Regions from separate parts of the Pseudarthrobacter sp. ATCC 49987 genome, predicted to be linked through region 1. Evidence: predicted binding sites of a transcription regulator. Region 1 holds the regulator's gene; the other holds the start of a gene.
What was found. Region 1 encodes HrcA, which represses chaperone genes, less so after heat shock. Its sites were predicted from a motif close to TTNGCACTCGNNNNNNNCGAGTGCNAA; they were not measured.

Region 1 (9,684 bases):
CATTGAGCGCGAACGCGGCATCACCATCAAGTCCCAGGCAGTCCGTATGCCCTGGGAGCTCGACGGCATCAGCTACGCGCTGAACATGATCGACACTCCCGGACACGTCGACTTCACCTACGAGGTCTCCCGCTCGCTCGCGGCCTGCGAAGGCGCGGTGCTGCTCGTGGACGCGGCCCAGGGCATCGAGGCGCAGACCCTCGCCAACCTCTACCTGGCGATGGAAAACAACCTCACGATCATTCCGGTCCTGAATAAAATCGACCTCCCGGCCGCCCAGCCCGAAAAGTACGCCGCGGAACTCGCCAACCTGATCGGCGGCGACCCCGACGACGTGCTCCGCGTCTCCGGCAAGACCGGCATGGGCGTCGAGGTTCTGCTGGACAAGATCGTCCGCGACCTGCCGGCCCCCGTGGGCGACCCCAACGCGCCCGCCCGGGCCATGATCTTCGACTCCGTCTACGACACCTACCGCGGTGTGGTCACCTACGTCCGCGTGGTCGACGGCATGCTGCACCCCCGCGAACGCATCCAGATGATGTCCACCCGTGCCACGCACGAACTCCTCGAGATCGGTGTCAGCTCCCCGGAGCCCACCCCCTCCAAGGGCCTCGGCGTCGGCGAAGTGGGCTACCTCATCACCGGTGTCAAGGACGTCCGCCTGTCCAAGGTGGGCGACACCGTCACCAACCTGGCCAAGCCCGCCACGGAATCCCTCCCCGGCTATGCCGATGCCAAGCCGATGGTGTTCTCCGGCCTGTATCCCCTGGACGGCACGGACTATCCGGTGCTCCGCGATGCACTCGAGAAACTGATGCTCAACGACGCTGCGCTGGTCTATGAGCCCGAGACGTCCGCGGCGCTGGGCTTCGGCTTCCGGGTCGGATTCCTGGGCCTGCTGCACCTGGAAATCACCCGTGAGCGGCTCGAACGCGAATACAACCTGGACCTGATCTCCACCGCCCCGAACGTGGAATACGAGGTGACGCTGGAGGACAAGAAGGTCGTCCACGTCACGAACCCCAGCGAATACCCAAGCGGCAAAATCGCTGAGGTCCGCGAGCCGATGGTCTCCGCCACCATCCTTGCGCCGAACGAGTTTGTCGGCGCCATCATGGAGCTGTGCCAAAGCCGGCGCGGCGTCATGGGCGGCATGGACTATCTCTCGGAGGACCGGGTGGAAATCCGGTACCGCCTGCCGCTGGCCGAAATCGTCTTCGACTTCTTCGACATCCTCAAATCCAAGACCCGCGGCTACGGCTCGCTGGACTGGAAGGCCGACGGCGAGCAGGTGGCCGACCTGGTCAAGGTGGACATCATGCTCCAGGGCGAGCAGGTGGATGCCTTCTCTGCCATCACCCACCGGGACAAGGCCTACGCCTACGGTGTGATGATGACGGGCAAGCTGCGCGAACTGATTCCCCGCCAGCAGTTCGAGGTCCCCATCCAGGCGGCCATCGGCTCCCGGATCATCGCCCGCGAGAGCATCCGGGCCATCCGCAAGGATGTCCTGGCCAAGTGCTACGGCGGTGACATCACCCGGAAGCGCAAACTGCTGGAGAAGCAGAAGGAAGGCAAGAAGCGCATGAAGATGGTGGGACGCGTCGAGGTCCCGCAGGAAGCCTTCATCGCCGCCCTCACCACGGACGAATCCAAGGACAAGGCCAAGAAGTAACGGTGCCGGAAATGACTGTTGCTGTTCTCCAGGCGGGCCCGGCCGGTGCCTAGCGCCCTGCCGCTGGGCGACCCGGCGCCGCCGGACGGACTGCTGCCCGGCCAGGCGCTGGAGGGCGCCGCGGCCCGCGCCTTTGGGCTGTACGTGCATATCCCGTTCTGTGCCGTGCGCTGCGGCTACTGCGATTTCAACACCTACACCGCCACGGAGCTTGGCGGCGGGGCCTCGCAGGACGCCTACGCCGGCACCGCCATCGCCGAAGTAGGCTTCGCAGCGGCGGTCCTGACGAACAGCGGCCTGCCGGCACGCCCGCTCAGCACGGTCTTTTTCGGCGGCGGAACACCCACTCTGCTCCCGGCTGAGGACCTGGCCCGCATTCTCACCACCGCCATCGGAGCGTGGGGCCTCGAGCCGGGCGCCGAGGTCACCACGGAGGCGAACCCGGACTCGGTCACGCCCGAATCCCTGCAGCTGCTCGCCGACGCCGGTTTCACCAGGGTGTCCTTCGGCATGCAGTCGGCGGTGCCGCATGTCCTCAAGGTGCTGGACCGCACCCACACCCCCAGCCGGGTGCCCCAGGCCGTCGGGTGGGCCAGGGAGGCCGGCCTCGACGTCAGCCTCGACCTGATCTACGGAACGCCGGGGGAGTCGCTGGCGGACTGGCGCTACTCGCTGGAGACTGCCCTGTCGTACCAACCAGACCACATCAGCGCCTATGCGCTGATCGTCGAGGAAGGCACCAAGCTTGCCGCGCAGATCCGCCGCGGCGAGGTGCCGGGAATCGACGACGACGACCACGCGGCCAAATACGAACTCGCCGACGGACTCATCTCCGCCGCGGGGCTGTCCTGGTACGAGGTCAGCAACTGGTCCCGCAGCCCGGAGCAGGCCTGCCGCCACAACCTCGCCTACTGGCGGGGCGACGACTGGTGGGGGATCGGCCCCGGCGCCCACTCCCACGTGGGCGGCGTGCGCTGGTGGAACGTCAAGCACCCCACCGCCTATGCCAACCGCCTGGGTTCCGGGCTCTCGCCTGCCGCCGGCCGGGAGACCCTTGACTCCGGGACCCGGAACGTCGAGCGCGTCATGCTCGAAGCCCGGCTGAACTCGGGGCTGGAAATAGCCAGCCTGGGCGGACTGGGGGACACCGGACGGCACGCCGTCGCCGGACTCATCGCGGACGGCCTCGTTGACCCCGTGGCGGCCTTCCGCGGCACCCTCGTCCTGACGCTCAAGGGCCGGCTGCTCGCGGACGCCGTGGTCCGCAGGATCCTGCCGGACTGACCCCGCCTGCCGGACTGACGTGACCCGGCCCCGGCAGGGCAGCTCAGGGCAGGAGCTGCCGCGCTACTTGATCCAGCGGAGGTTGAACTCGTAGCGGTGCGGCTGGCCGCGGTTGACGTGGATGCCGGCCGCGACCGAGAAGCACGTCACGGCAATCCAGATGACCGTGGCTAGAACGGCGAAGATGTTGCCCACCACTGGCACGAAGACCAGCAGGTTGCACAGCACGGCAGCAACCGTGGGGGGCAGCGTGAAGTTGAGGGCTTCCTTGGACTCCTGCGCCGTGAACGGGCCGCGGTCCTTGAAGATCAGGTAAATCAGCAGCGAGGGAACACAGCCCAGGATGCCGCCGAAGTGGGCCAGCGTGGCCCACTGCCGGTCCTCGTTCGCCGTGAGCGGCAGCGCATTTGCGGGAACGCCATGGTACGGGGGCTGGCCATGGCCGGCCTGGTTGCCGTTGTGTTCGCGTGCGTCATCTGCCACGGTGTCGTCCTTCGGATTGCGGGTGGTGCGTTGGTGACTGCAGGTGCCAGGGCTGCGCCGGGAGCGCAGCCGCCGTACCAAGAATACTTGCTCGGGCGCGGAATCACGGATCGGCCCGCTGGCGCGGACGCCCGGCAACCCCGGTCAGGGAACGGTGAGGAAGTCGATGACCTCTTCCACCCGGCCCAGCAGGGAGGGCTCAAGATCGGCATAGTTGCGGACCGCGCCGAGAAGCTTCTGCCAGCCCAGGCCGATGTCCTCCTTGGTGCTGTGCGGCCAGCCGAAGGCCGTCAGGATCCCGGTCTTCCAGTCCACGCCGCGGGGGATCACCGGCCACTTCTCGATTCCGAGGACGGCGGGCCGGATCGCCTGCCAGACGTCCACGTAGGGGTGGCCGACGATCAGGACGTTCCCGGCCGCGCCGGGGTAGGCCATCACAGCCGCGGCGATCCTGGATTCCTTGGAGTCGGGCACCAGGTGGTCCACCAGCACGCCCAGCCGGCGCCCGGGTCCGGGCCGGAAAGCCGCCACCGCGCCGGCGAGGTCGTCAATGCCGTGCAGAGGCTCGACGACGATGCCCTCCACCCGGAGGTCGTCACCCCAGACCTTCTCGACGAGTTCGGCGTCGTGCTTTCCTTCCACCCAGATCCGGCTCGCTTTGGCGACCTGGGCGCGCTGGCCCTCCACCCGGACGGAGCCGGACGCTGTTCTGGTGCCAGCGGCGGCTGCGGCGGACCGGGGCGCCGGCGGCAAGAGCCGGATCGGCTGGCCCTCCAGCAGGAAGCCGAAACCGAGGCGGAAGGACCGGGACTTGCCGCGGCGGTCTTCAAGGGCCACCACATGCATCCCGCCGGACTTCTCCACGCGGGTGACGGCACCCACCCAACCGGACTGCACATCTTCGAGCACCATTCCGCGCTCCACGGGCACTTCAGGCAGCTGGGCCTTGGCGGGGGCGGACAGGTCCTGGGGGCCCCAGTTCTGGTACGACATCGGATACACACTGCTTTGCGCTCGGTTTGCTGCTGCGGGCTGTGCCCCAAAACACGCGCCCCGGGAGGAACGCCCGGAGCGAACTCAATGCTAACAAAGCGGCGACTCATATTAGACTGGTTAGCACTTAGGCATGTCGAGTGCTAACCGCTGCGTGTCCGGACACTGCGTGTCCGGAGCGGCTGGCGGGCGGCGGCACCGGATGCGGGACAGTCGATAGGAGGTGGAGCGTGAGCGAACCGCGCAAACTCGAAGTGCTGCGCGCCATCGTGGAGGACTATGTCCATTCGCGGGAACCCGTCGGCTCCAAAGCGCTCGTGGAGCGGCACCAGCTCGGCGTGTCCAGCGCCACGATCCGCAATGACATGGCGGCCCTGGAAGATGAGGGCCTCATCACGGCTCCACACACCAGCGCCGGCCGCATCCCCACCGACAAGGGCTACCGGCTGTTCGTGGACCAGATTTCGGCGGTCAAGCCACTTTCGCCGGCGGAACGCCGCGCCATCCAGGCCCTGCTGGAAGGCTCCGACGACCTCGACGACGTCCTGGACCGGACGGTGCGGCTGCTTTCCCAGCTGACCAACCAGGTCGCCGTCGTGCAGTACCCGCATCTCAGCCGGGCCGAGGTGCGGCACATCGAATTCGTCCTGCTCGCCCCCCGCAAGGTGCTCGCCGTGCTCATCGCGGACACCGGCAAGGTGGAACAACGGGTGATCGACGTGGGGCAGGACCTTCAGGACGAGGCCCTGTCCGAACTGCGCACCCGCTTCCTCGGCAGCCTCACGGGGACGCCGCTGAACCTGCTGCCGCAGTCCCTGCAGTCCCTGATCGGCAGCTGCCCGCCGGCGCGGCGCAACGCCGCCCAGGCGTTGGCCCGAGGCCTCGAGGCCCTGGCCGCCAGCAGCCGCGAGGAGCGGATGGTCATGGCCGGAACCGCCAACCTGGCCCGCTCCAACGTCGACTTCCCGCTGACCATCGGCCCGGTCCTGGAAGCCCTCGAGGAACAGGTGGTCATGCTCCGCCTGCTGAGCGACATGGCCGCAGACCCACGGGGCGTCACGGTCAGCATCGGCCGGGAAAATCCCTACGACGGGCTCGCCGAGGCCTCTGTGGTGGCCACCGGCTACGGACCGGACGCGACGGCGAAAGTCGGGGTGCTGGGTCCCACCCGGATGGACTATCCGACCACCATGGCCGCCGTCCGGGCGGTCGCACGCTACCTTTCAAGGATTCTCGGCCCCTGACGGGCCGCGTCCACCCGCAACCGCCCGGCCCGAAGGGCCGACATAGACTTCTTGCCCGCAACAGGCAGTGCCCCACCGGCAGTACAAAAAGGAAGAGATACACACTTTGAGCAGCCATTACGACGTTCTTGGAGTCTCCCGCGAAGCCACGGGAGAAGAGATCAAGAAGGCTTACCGCAAGCTGGCGCGCAACCTCCACCCGGACGTGAACCCCGGGGATGACGCCTCCGACCGCTTCAAGGCCGTCACGCACGCCTACGAGGTGCTGTCCGATCCGCAGAAGCGCCGGATCTACGACACCACCGGCAACGAGAACGGCACCGACAATGGCTTCGGCGGCGGCAGCTACTCCGGCCAGGGCTTCGCGTTCCAGGACATCTTCGAGACCTTCTTCGGCGCCGGCGGCCAGGCCGGACCGGCGTCCCGGGTCCGCCGCGGCCAGGACGCCCTCATCAGCGTCCGGATCGACCTCCGCGACGCCGTCTTCGGCGTCAACAAGAAACTCGAAGTCGACACCGCCGTCACGTGCCCCACCTGTGAGGGCTCGTGCTGCCGCGAGGGCAGCCACCCGGAACGCTGCGACATCTGCGGCGGCTCCGGCCAGGTCCAGCGCGCCGTGCGTTCCATCCTCGGCCAGGTCATGACCACGGCACCCTGCGGGTCCTGCGAGGGCTTCGGTACCGTCATCAATGATCCATGCAACGAATGCGCTGGCCAGGGCCGCATCCGCAGCCGGCGCACCCTGACGGTCAAGGTCCCCGCCGGCGTCGCCACCGGCACCCGCATCCAGCTCTCCGGGCAGGGTGAGGCAGGCCCCGCCGGCGGCCCCGCAGGCGACCTCTACGTGGAGATCCGGGTCAACACCGACGCCACCTACGTCCGCGACGGCGACGACCTGCACGCCAGCCTCAACATCCCCATGACGGCCGCCGCACTCGGCACCGAGCTCACCCTCGACACCTTCGACGGCCAGCAGGAGATCGATGTGAAGGCCGGCACCCAGTCCGGCGAGGTCATCACGCTCCGCGGACTCGGCGTCACCCACCTGCGCGGCTACGGCCGTGGCGACCTCAAGGTCCATCTCCAGGTCGACACCCCCGCCAAGCTCGACGCCGCCCAGGAGGATCTGCTCCGCCAGCTCGCGAAGCTGCGCGGCGAACAGTTCACCGAAGGAAAACTCGCCGCGAGCGGCGGGGTCTTCGCGAAGCTCCGGGACCGGCTCGGCAACCTGTAGCGGTGAGTAACCCGGTCTTTTTCACTGCCCCCGGCACCCTGGACGGGCTGGCCCCCGGGTCCGCCTTCGTCCTTGACGGACCCGAGGCCCGCCATGCGGTCACGGTAAGGCGTCTTGGTGTGGGGGAGGCCGTCGACATCGCCGACGGCGCCGGGAAGCGGCTGACCGGCACCGTGTCCGCCGTCGCGCCCGGCGAGCTGACGGTGGAATGCTCCGGGCTGTCCGAGGAGCCCCTGCCGGAGGTCCGGCTGGTCCTGGTCCAGGCCCTCGCGAAAGGCGACCGGGACGAGCTCGCCGCGGAGACAGCCACCGAACTGGGGATCGACGCCGTTGTGCCCTGGCAGGCCGAACGCTCGATTGTCCGCTGGAAGGCCGAACGTGCGGCCAAGGCCCACGCCAAGTGGCAGTCGGTCGTCACGGCGGCGGCCAAGCAGGCACGCCGTGCGTGGATCCCGGAAGTCCGCCCCGCCGTCGACGGCGCCGGCCTGCAGGCGGCAGTGGCCGCCGCGGACCTCGCCATCATCCTGCATGAGGACGCCGTCCGTCCGCTGCGGCAGGTGCTGGAGGCCTGGCACCACTCCGGGGCCCCGGCCGACGGCTCGGGCAGCGACGGCCCGGGTGGGGGGCGCGAGGTGCTGCTGATCGTCGGACCCGAGGGCGGCATCAGCCCGCGGGAAGTCACCAGGCTCTGCGACGCCGGCGCGGTGACAGCCCTGCTGGGGCACCATGTGCTGCGCTCATCCACGGCCGGTCCCGCCGCGACGGTCCTCGCCAGCGACATCCTGGGCCGCTGGTAGCCCGGGTTCAGCCCAAGACGCGATCGGCTGCTCCGTAACGGCCCTTCTGAGGGTTCAGAAGGGCCGCTACGGAGCAGCCGATGCCAAATCCGGCAGGGTTGCCCTATTTGACTGTGAACCCGCGGGTATCAACGTTCAGGTCCTCGGCCGGATTGCCATCCTCAAGCTGGGACACCCGGACCTCATAGCTGCCGGGGCCAAGGTTGACCGACAGGCTGAAGGCTCCCGATTGGCCTGCCTCGGCTGAGGCCGTGACCGTCCCGTTCAGGTACTTCGTCTCGACGCTGCCGTCGAGACGCAGAATCTCCCACCGGAGCTTGCCGCCCGCAGCGGTGCTGCGGCCGGAGATCTTGACCGCACCGTCCGCCATGGAGGTCCCTTCCTGGGGATCGATGATCCACACCGGGGCGACCATCCCTGCGCTGCGGGACGTCGGGGAACCAAGCCGGACGTGGTTGAAAGCGACGTAGTCGGTATGCCCGTCCACCAGCACCACCACCTGGATCTGCTGGCCGGCGTCGATCAGCCCCGCGCTGGCAGCGGCCGCCGTCGCGGTGTAGACGAGCTGCTGCACCGCCCGCTCGGCCATGGCCGGATCCACATTGCTGTTGAAAGCGTCCGCCGACATGTCCACGGTGATGACGTTTTTGCCGGAGATGGAGCTTGCCAGCTTCTTCGGGTTCTGCCAGGGAGTGAAGAAATCAGGATCGAGGGGCTTCTGGGACATCATGACCCGGAGCGCCCGCGTGACGGGGTTGTCCTGTTCCGGGACATCACGGAACTCGCGGTAAAGGAACGTGCTGTCATTGCTCCGGCCGATCCAGTACACCGGCGCCTTGTTGGACGCCTGGGACGTTTCCAGCGGTGCGCTGGTGGTCGGCGCGGATGCCTGGGCAGACAGGGCCTGGGCCGGCGAGCTGGAGTCCGTGATGCCGGGCTGGGGGGTGGCCACGCAGCCGGACAGGGCCAGCGCAGCAGGCAGCACCACCAGCAGCACGGCCCGGCGTGTCCGCCCGCCTGCTGCTGTCTGCCCCATCCCGCGTTGCCTGATGGCCGCCGCCTTCGCTACTCGGTTACTGATTGTCCTGCTGTCCGCTCACCGGCTGAAAAGACGTGGCGGAGGCCGATTTCCAGCATGGCACACGGGCCCGGCGCGAAACCGTGGATTCAGCCAGCGGCCAGGAACTGCAACGGGAACGATATCCGGCTGATACAAAGTTGATACCTAACGTTCCGATCCCCGCTTAGGCAGGACAGGCCAACCGCCGGCCGGCACGGTACACGAGGGCTTCGGCTGGGACAGAGTCCTCTTTGCCTACTCCTCGGGTGCGCCGGACCCAAGCCAGTCAGCTGCCATGGACTTCGGACGGCACGTCATCGCGCTCGTCCGGCAGGAAATCGCGCACCGGAAGGCCACCAGGCGTCCCGCTGGGTGCCGTGGATCCGGCGTCGTCCGACCGGCCCGGCGCGGGCACAACGCCGGATCCGAACGGGCGCCGGGTCCGCCGTGCTGGCGTAAGATGGACGTACCCGTTGCCCCGGCCGCGGACGGCGAGCACCGCCGTCGGGCCGGATCACGGCACAGACCATTTCCGAACTGGAGGGGACCAGAGGCCCGCGGGCCAACACCATGACTGAAGCAGCGAACGGCAAGGCCCGGATCAGCGCCGGAGAGCGCTCCGCAGGTGAATTCCCCCACTCCCTACCAGGGCTGCGGACGGAGGTAGTCCTGTTCGACAGTTCCGATCAGATGGTCCAGTCCCTCGGCAGTCACGACGAGGCCCTGCGCTTCATCGAGACCCAGTTCCCGGCCGTCGACTTCCACGTCCGCGGCAATGAGCTCGCCATCAGCGGACCTGCCGCCGACGTACCGCGGATCATGCGCCTGCTCAACGAGGTCCGGGGCCTCGTCGCCCGGGGCACCATCATCACTCCCGCTGTCCTGCAGCAGCTCGTGTCGATGCTCCGGACCCA
Region 2 (4,372 bases), 890 kb from region 1:
CCGGCTCGGTGTGCTCCAGCACTTCGAAGACCGCCGGGTGGAGGATGTAGCGGCCGATGATCGCGAGATTCGACGGGGCATCTTTGACGTCAGGCTTCTCGACCAGGTGGTTGATCCGGACATACTCTTTGCCCGCTATCGCGTCGATGTCGGCACAACCGTAGGCACTGATTTCGGAAGGCTCAACCTCGATCAGGGCAACGACCGATCCGCCGGTCTTCGCCTGGACCTCGATCATGGTGCTGAGAAGTTCGTCGCGGGCGTCGATCAGGTCATCGCCCAGTAGGACCGCAAACGGCTCATAGCCCACATGCTGCTTGGCACGGAGGACGGCGTGGCCGAGGCCCATCGGATCGCCCTGGCGCACGTAATGGATATCGCCCAGGTTGCTGGCGGCCTGGATGGACTCAAGCTTGGCGGTGTCGCCCTTGGCCTCAAGCGTGGCTTCCAGGGTGGGGACGCGGTCGAAGTGGTCCTCCAGGGCGCGCTTGTTGCGGCCCGTGATCATCAGGATGTCGGTCAGCCCGACCTTGACCGCTTCTTCCACAACGTACTGAATGGCCGGCTTGTCGACAACGGGCAGCATTTCCTTGGGCATGGCTTTGGTGGCCGGCAGGAACCTGGTGCCGAGGCCGGCTGCGGGGATGACGGCCTTGCGGACGGGAGCGTTGGGTGTAGTCACTCGACTAATCTAACGGAGGGACCCAACATTGTAATCATTCGAGCCGGCAGGAGCCGCCGCTTCCCGGGGCCGGATCGCGCGGAGGAACGAGGCATCATGGCATCGAAGGAAGACATCCGGGCAGGCCACCGGGCCCGGCGCGCGGCACTGACGCCGGCCGGGCTGGAGGCCGCCGGGGCGGGCATTGCCCGGCACGGTCTCGCCTGGGCAACACGTCTGACCGGTGGTAGTTCCGGCACCTTCGCCGCCTACCTCGGCGTGGGTTCCGAGCCGCCGACCCTTCCCCTGCTGACAGCGCTCCATGCGGCAGGGCATCAGCTTCTTCTTCCCGTCTGCGAGCCCGGACTGGCGCTGAGCTGGGTGTACTGGACACCGGCTTCCAGGTCCGCGCGGAGCCGTTACGCGCCGATCCAGGAGCCCGTCGGGGAACGCCACGACACCACCGTCATGCGGCATGCCGACGGCATCTTCCTGCCGGCCACCGCCGTCGACTTCACCGGCAACCGGATCGGCCAGGGCGGCGGCTACTACGACACGTTCCTGGCGGCGTTGAGCGCCCTCCTCCCGTCCCGGACGCCGGCGTCCGACGACGCATTGATGCCGCCGCTGCCGACAGCCGCCGTCGTGTATGACGGCGAGGTGCTGCCCGCGGGCAGCATCCCGGCAGAGTCCTTCGACCGGAAAGTGGCAGCCGCCCTGACCCAGACGGGCCTGGTGCAGCTGCAGGGTTAGGCTTCCGGGGGCGCGCGGCCGGGGTGATAGAATTAGCACTCAGGCCCTGCGACTGCTAAGGGACGGACTTCGCCGATAGACTTATCGGCCTGGATCCCGACCCCGGCGGCACGGGACCTGCTCGTTTGTCCCAGAGGAGGATTTCCAGTGCCCACGTATGCATACGCCTGCAAGGACTGCAGCCACGCCTTCGAGATCGTGCAGTCGTTCACCGACAACTCCCTCACGTCCTGCCCGGAGTGCCAGGGAACCCTGCGCAAGAAGTTCAACAGCGTCGGCGTCGTCTTCAAGGGTTCCGGCTTCTACCGGACCGACTCCCGCGACGCCAAGGGCAGCACTGTTTCCCCCGCTCCGGCTCCGGCGTCAACGCCGGCGCCTGCCGCCGCTTCCGCAAGCTAGCAGCGGCCCGCGGGGTCTGCGGCTCCACAGCCGTTCGCTGCCTGTCCGGCAGCGTTGTCAGGCCGCTTTATCCACATAGCCCACACTGAACCGGCCCGGCTGGCACGCCGATGCGTAGGGTCAGGTTATGGCAACGCATCCACGCCCTGTCCCGCCCGCAGGGATCCTTCCCGCCGAATCCTTTGGACTCTTTCGGCGTGACGCGTGGCGCCCCTCATGGGTTCTCCGGGTCAGCCGCTCCCCAGCGGGCCGGAGACCCGCCCGGCAACCTCCCCGCCGGCGGCTGGCCCGTTGGCTGAGCCGCAACCGGCGGCTGGCCGTGGCACTGCTGCTGTGCATCGCTGCAGGCCTCACCGTGCAACAACTGACTCCGGCCCCGGTCTACAGTGTCTCCGCCGTCGCGGCTGCCAGGGACCTCCCGGCCGGGGAAACACTCAGCGCGGACGACCTGGTAGTCCTGGGCGTTCCCCGTGCGCTGGTTCCGGCAAGCAGCTACGGCAGCTCCGAATCCCTGCTCGGCAAGCAGCTTGCTGTCGCCCTCCGCAAGGGCCAACTGCTCTCCGATTCCCAGCTCCTGGGGCCCGGCTTGCTGGCGGGGCGCCCTCCGGGATCCGCCGCAGTGCCGCTCCGGATGGCGGATCCGGCCTCGATCCAGCTGCTCTCCCCCGGACAGCTCGTCAATGTGGTCATGACAACGGGCAACAGCTTTGACCAGCCCGCGGCTTCCCAGGTCCTGGCCGCCGCCGTTCCAGTGCTGTGGACCTCCGGCCATGGCAGCGGGTCCGGCCCATGGCTGGCAACCGGGGAAACCGAGGGCCTCCTGGTGGTGGCAGCCGATGCCGATCAGGCGCGACGTCTCGCCGGTGCATCAACGCAGGGAAAGCTGTTCTTTGTCCTTGTCGCGGCCGTTCCCGGCTAGCCGCTCCGCCCGGCCGGAGCTTCGCCCGAAGCCTGCGCCGGACCTGTGTCGGCCCGGGTGCGGCGCCAAGCCCGGAGGACCTAGCCCCAGTGCGGTGGCTTCTGTTCCTGGAGCCAGGAGTCGTGGTCGTAGCCGCCCGGTTCGTCGCCCCAGCGCCGCGGGTCGTCTTCCGCGGCCTTGTTCGGCAGTACGCCGGCCGGGACCGTAGCCGGTGGTGACTGCTGAGGTGCGTCCTCCCGGCTGCCGTCCCGCGCTTCGTTGCCGTTCCGGACGTCGCCGTCCTGGACGTTGCCGTTGTTCTGGGTCTTGCCGTCCGCATTCATGCCGCCGGCCTCCTTACTGCCCTGATCTGTTCTCAACTGTTGCGCATTGTCCGGCCATTCGGAAGGGGCACGCCCCTGGGAGGCCTGCGCTTCGTTGACGGCAAGGTTCTCGACGTCGTCGTCGAAGAATCCCGGCGACGCCTGTTTCCGGTGCGACACGGCCGGCTTTTCCAGGCCCAGGTATCCGCCGATACGGTCGGCGCAGGCCGAAGGATCAGTGAAGACCTCTATGGTCCATAGTGGCATATACCGCCACCCGAGTCGCTCCAGGAGCTGAGGGCGGAGCCTGCTGCGTTCGCGGACGGTCAGCCGGCGGTACTGTTCGGTGCCGTCGGATTCAATTGCCACGGGCCGGGGAATCTCGGCGTCGTCCTGGCCGAGGGTGCTCAACGGGTCGGCCGCGGCCACCATGTTCAGGGCGCCGTCGTACTGGTGCCAGACCCGGGCACCCCTGGCGCGCAGCCGGTCGCCGAGGTCCGCCACGAGCGGGTCCGCGCCCAGGGCCTGTTCGCTGGCAGCGGCCCGCGACGCCGGGCTGCCAAGATCGGAGTTGCCCGCGATTTCCCGGTCCAGCAGCTCGTAGAAGTCAACCGCGCCGTGACTGAGCCGGGTCACGTCGAGGTCCTCGGGACGGAAGCAGCTGAGCACGTGCAGCGAGCGGCGTGCCCGTGTCATGGCGAGCGCGAACCTGGCGCGGCCACCTTCGGCCGACAGCGGGCCGAGGCTGTGGAGCGCACGCCCGTGCGGGGTACGTCCGTAGCCCGGCGAGAAGATCACGTGATCGCGGACCAGGCCCTGGGCGCGTTCCAGGTCCACCACGCGGAAGGATTCGTCCCCGGCGGTGAAGAAACTGGCCAGCAGCGGGTGGTTGGGCAGCTGCAGCCGGATGGACTCCCCGATCCGGGCTGCGTGCCGGAGGCTGCCGGTGACGACGGCCAGCGACGTGCGCGGCCGCAGCCGGGCGTGTTCGAAGACAAGCTCCACCGCCCGGTTAACCTCGGCGACGACGGACTCGACACCGTCCTGGTCCGCGCTGGGCAGACCCGTGCCGTCCGGAAGGTATTCCACCGTCAGGGCGCGGTCCAGCCCGGTGGCGGACTGGCCCTCCGGCAGCCGGCGCAGTCCGCCGTCGTAGAAGCCCTTGCTCAGTTGCCGGACGAGGTCTTCGTCAACGGCACGGTAGATGGTGCGCAGGTTCCAGGCCGGCAACACGGCGGACAATGACTTGTAGGCACTCTCGACTCCCTGATGGGAGCTCTCGCCGGCGGCAAGCCGCTCCACACCCACGGTGAAGGTCCGCGGGCTGGCGATCCGGTC

Region 2: GXK59_RS03590 (FmdB family zinc ribbon protein) is a predicted target of HrcA. The motif match lies at 1,447-1,473, and genes of this name have one in related genera.

Annotation. Positions count from the first base shown of each region.
Region 1 covers NZ_JAABNS010000001.1:1,634,301-1,643,984, forward strand. Annotated here, with positions in the region: gene lepA (translation elongation factor 4) at 1-1,675, shown strand, start outside; gene hemW (radical SAM family heme chaperone HemW) at 1,721-2,959, shown strand; gene GXK59_RS07810 (DUF4870 domain-containing protein) at 3,023-3,442, opposite strand; gene GXK59_RS07815 (DUF3097 family protein) at 3,587-4,435, opposite strand; gene hrcA (heat-inducible transcriptional repressor HrcA) at 4,666-5,679, shown strand; gene dnaJ (molecular chaperone DnaJ) at 5,786-6,913, shown strand; gene GXK59_RS07830 (16S rRNA (uracil(1498)-N(3))-methyltransferase) at 6,916-7,710, shown strand; gene GXK59_RS07835 (GerMN domain-containing protein) at 7,814-8,746, opposite strand; gene GXK59_RS07840 (PhoH family protein) at 9,341-9,684, shown strand, end outside.
Region 2 covers NZ_JAABNS010000001.1:751,426-755,797, reverse strand. Annotated here, with positions in the region: gene galU (UTP--glucose-1-phosphate uridylyltransferase GalU) at 1-682, opposite strand, end outside; gene GXK59_RS03595 (5-formyltetrahydrofolate cyclo-ligase) at 779-1,414, shown strand; gene GXK59_RS03590 (FmdB family zinc ribbon protein) at 1,562-1,813, shown strand; gene GXK59_RS03585 (RcpC/CpaB family pilus assembly protein) at 1,941-2,732, shown strand; gene GXK59_RS03580 (AAA family ATPase) at 2,813-4,372, opposite strand, start outside.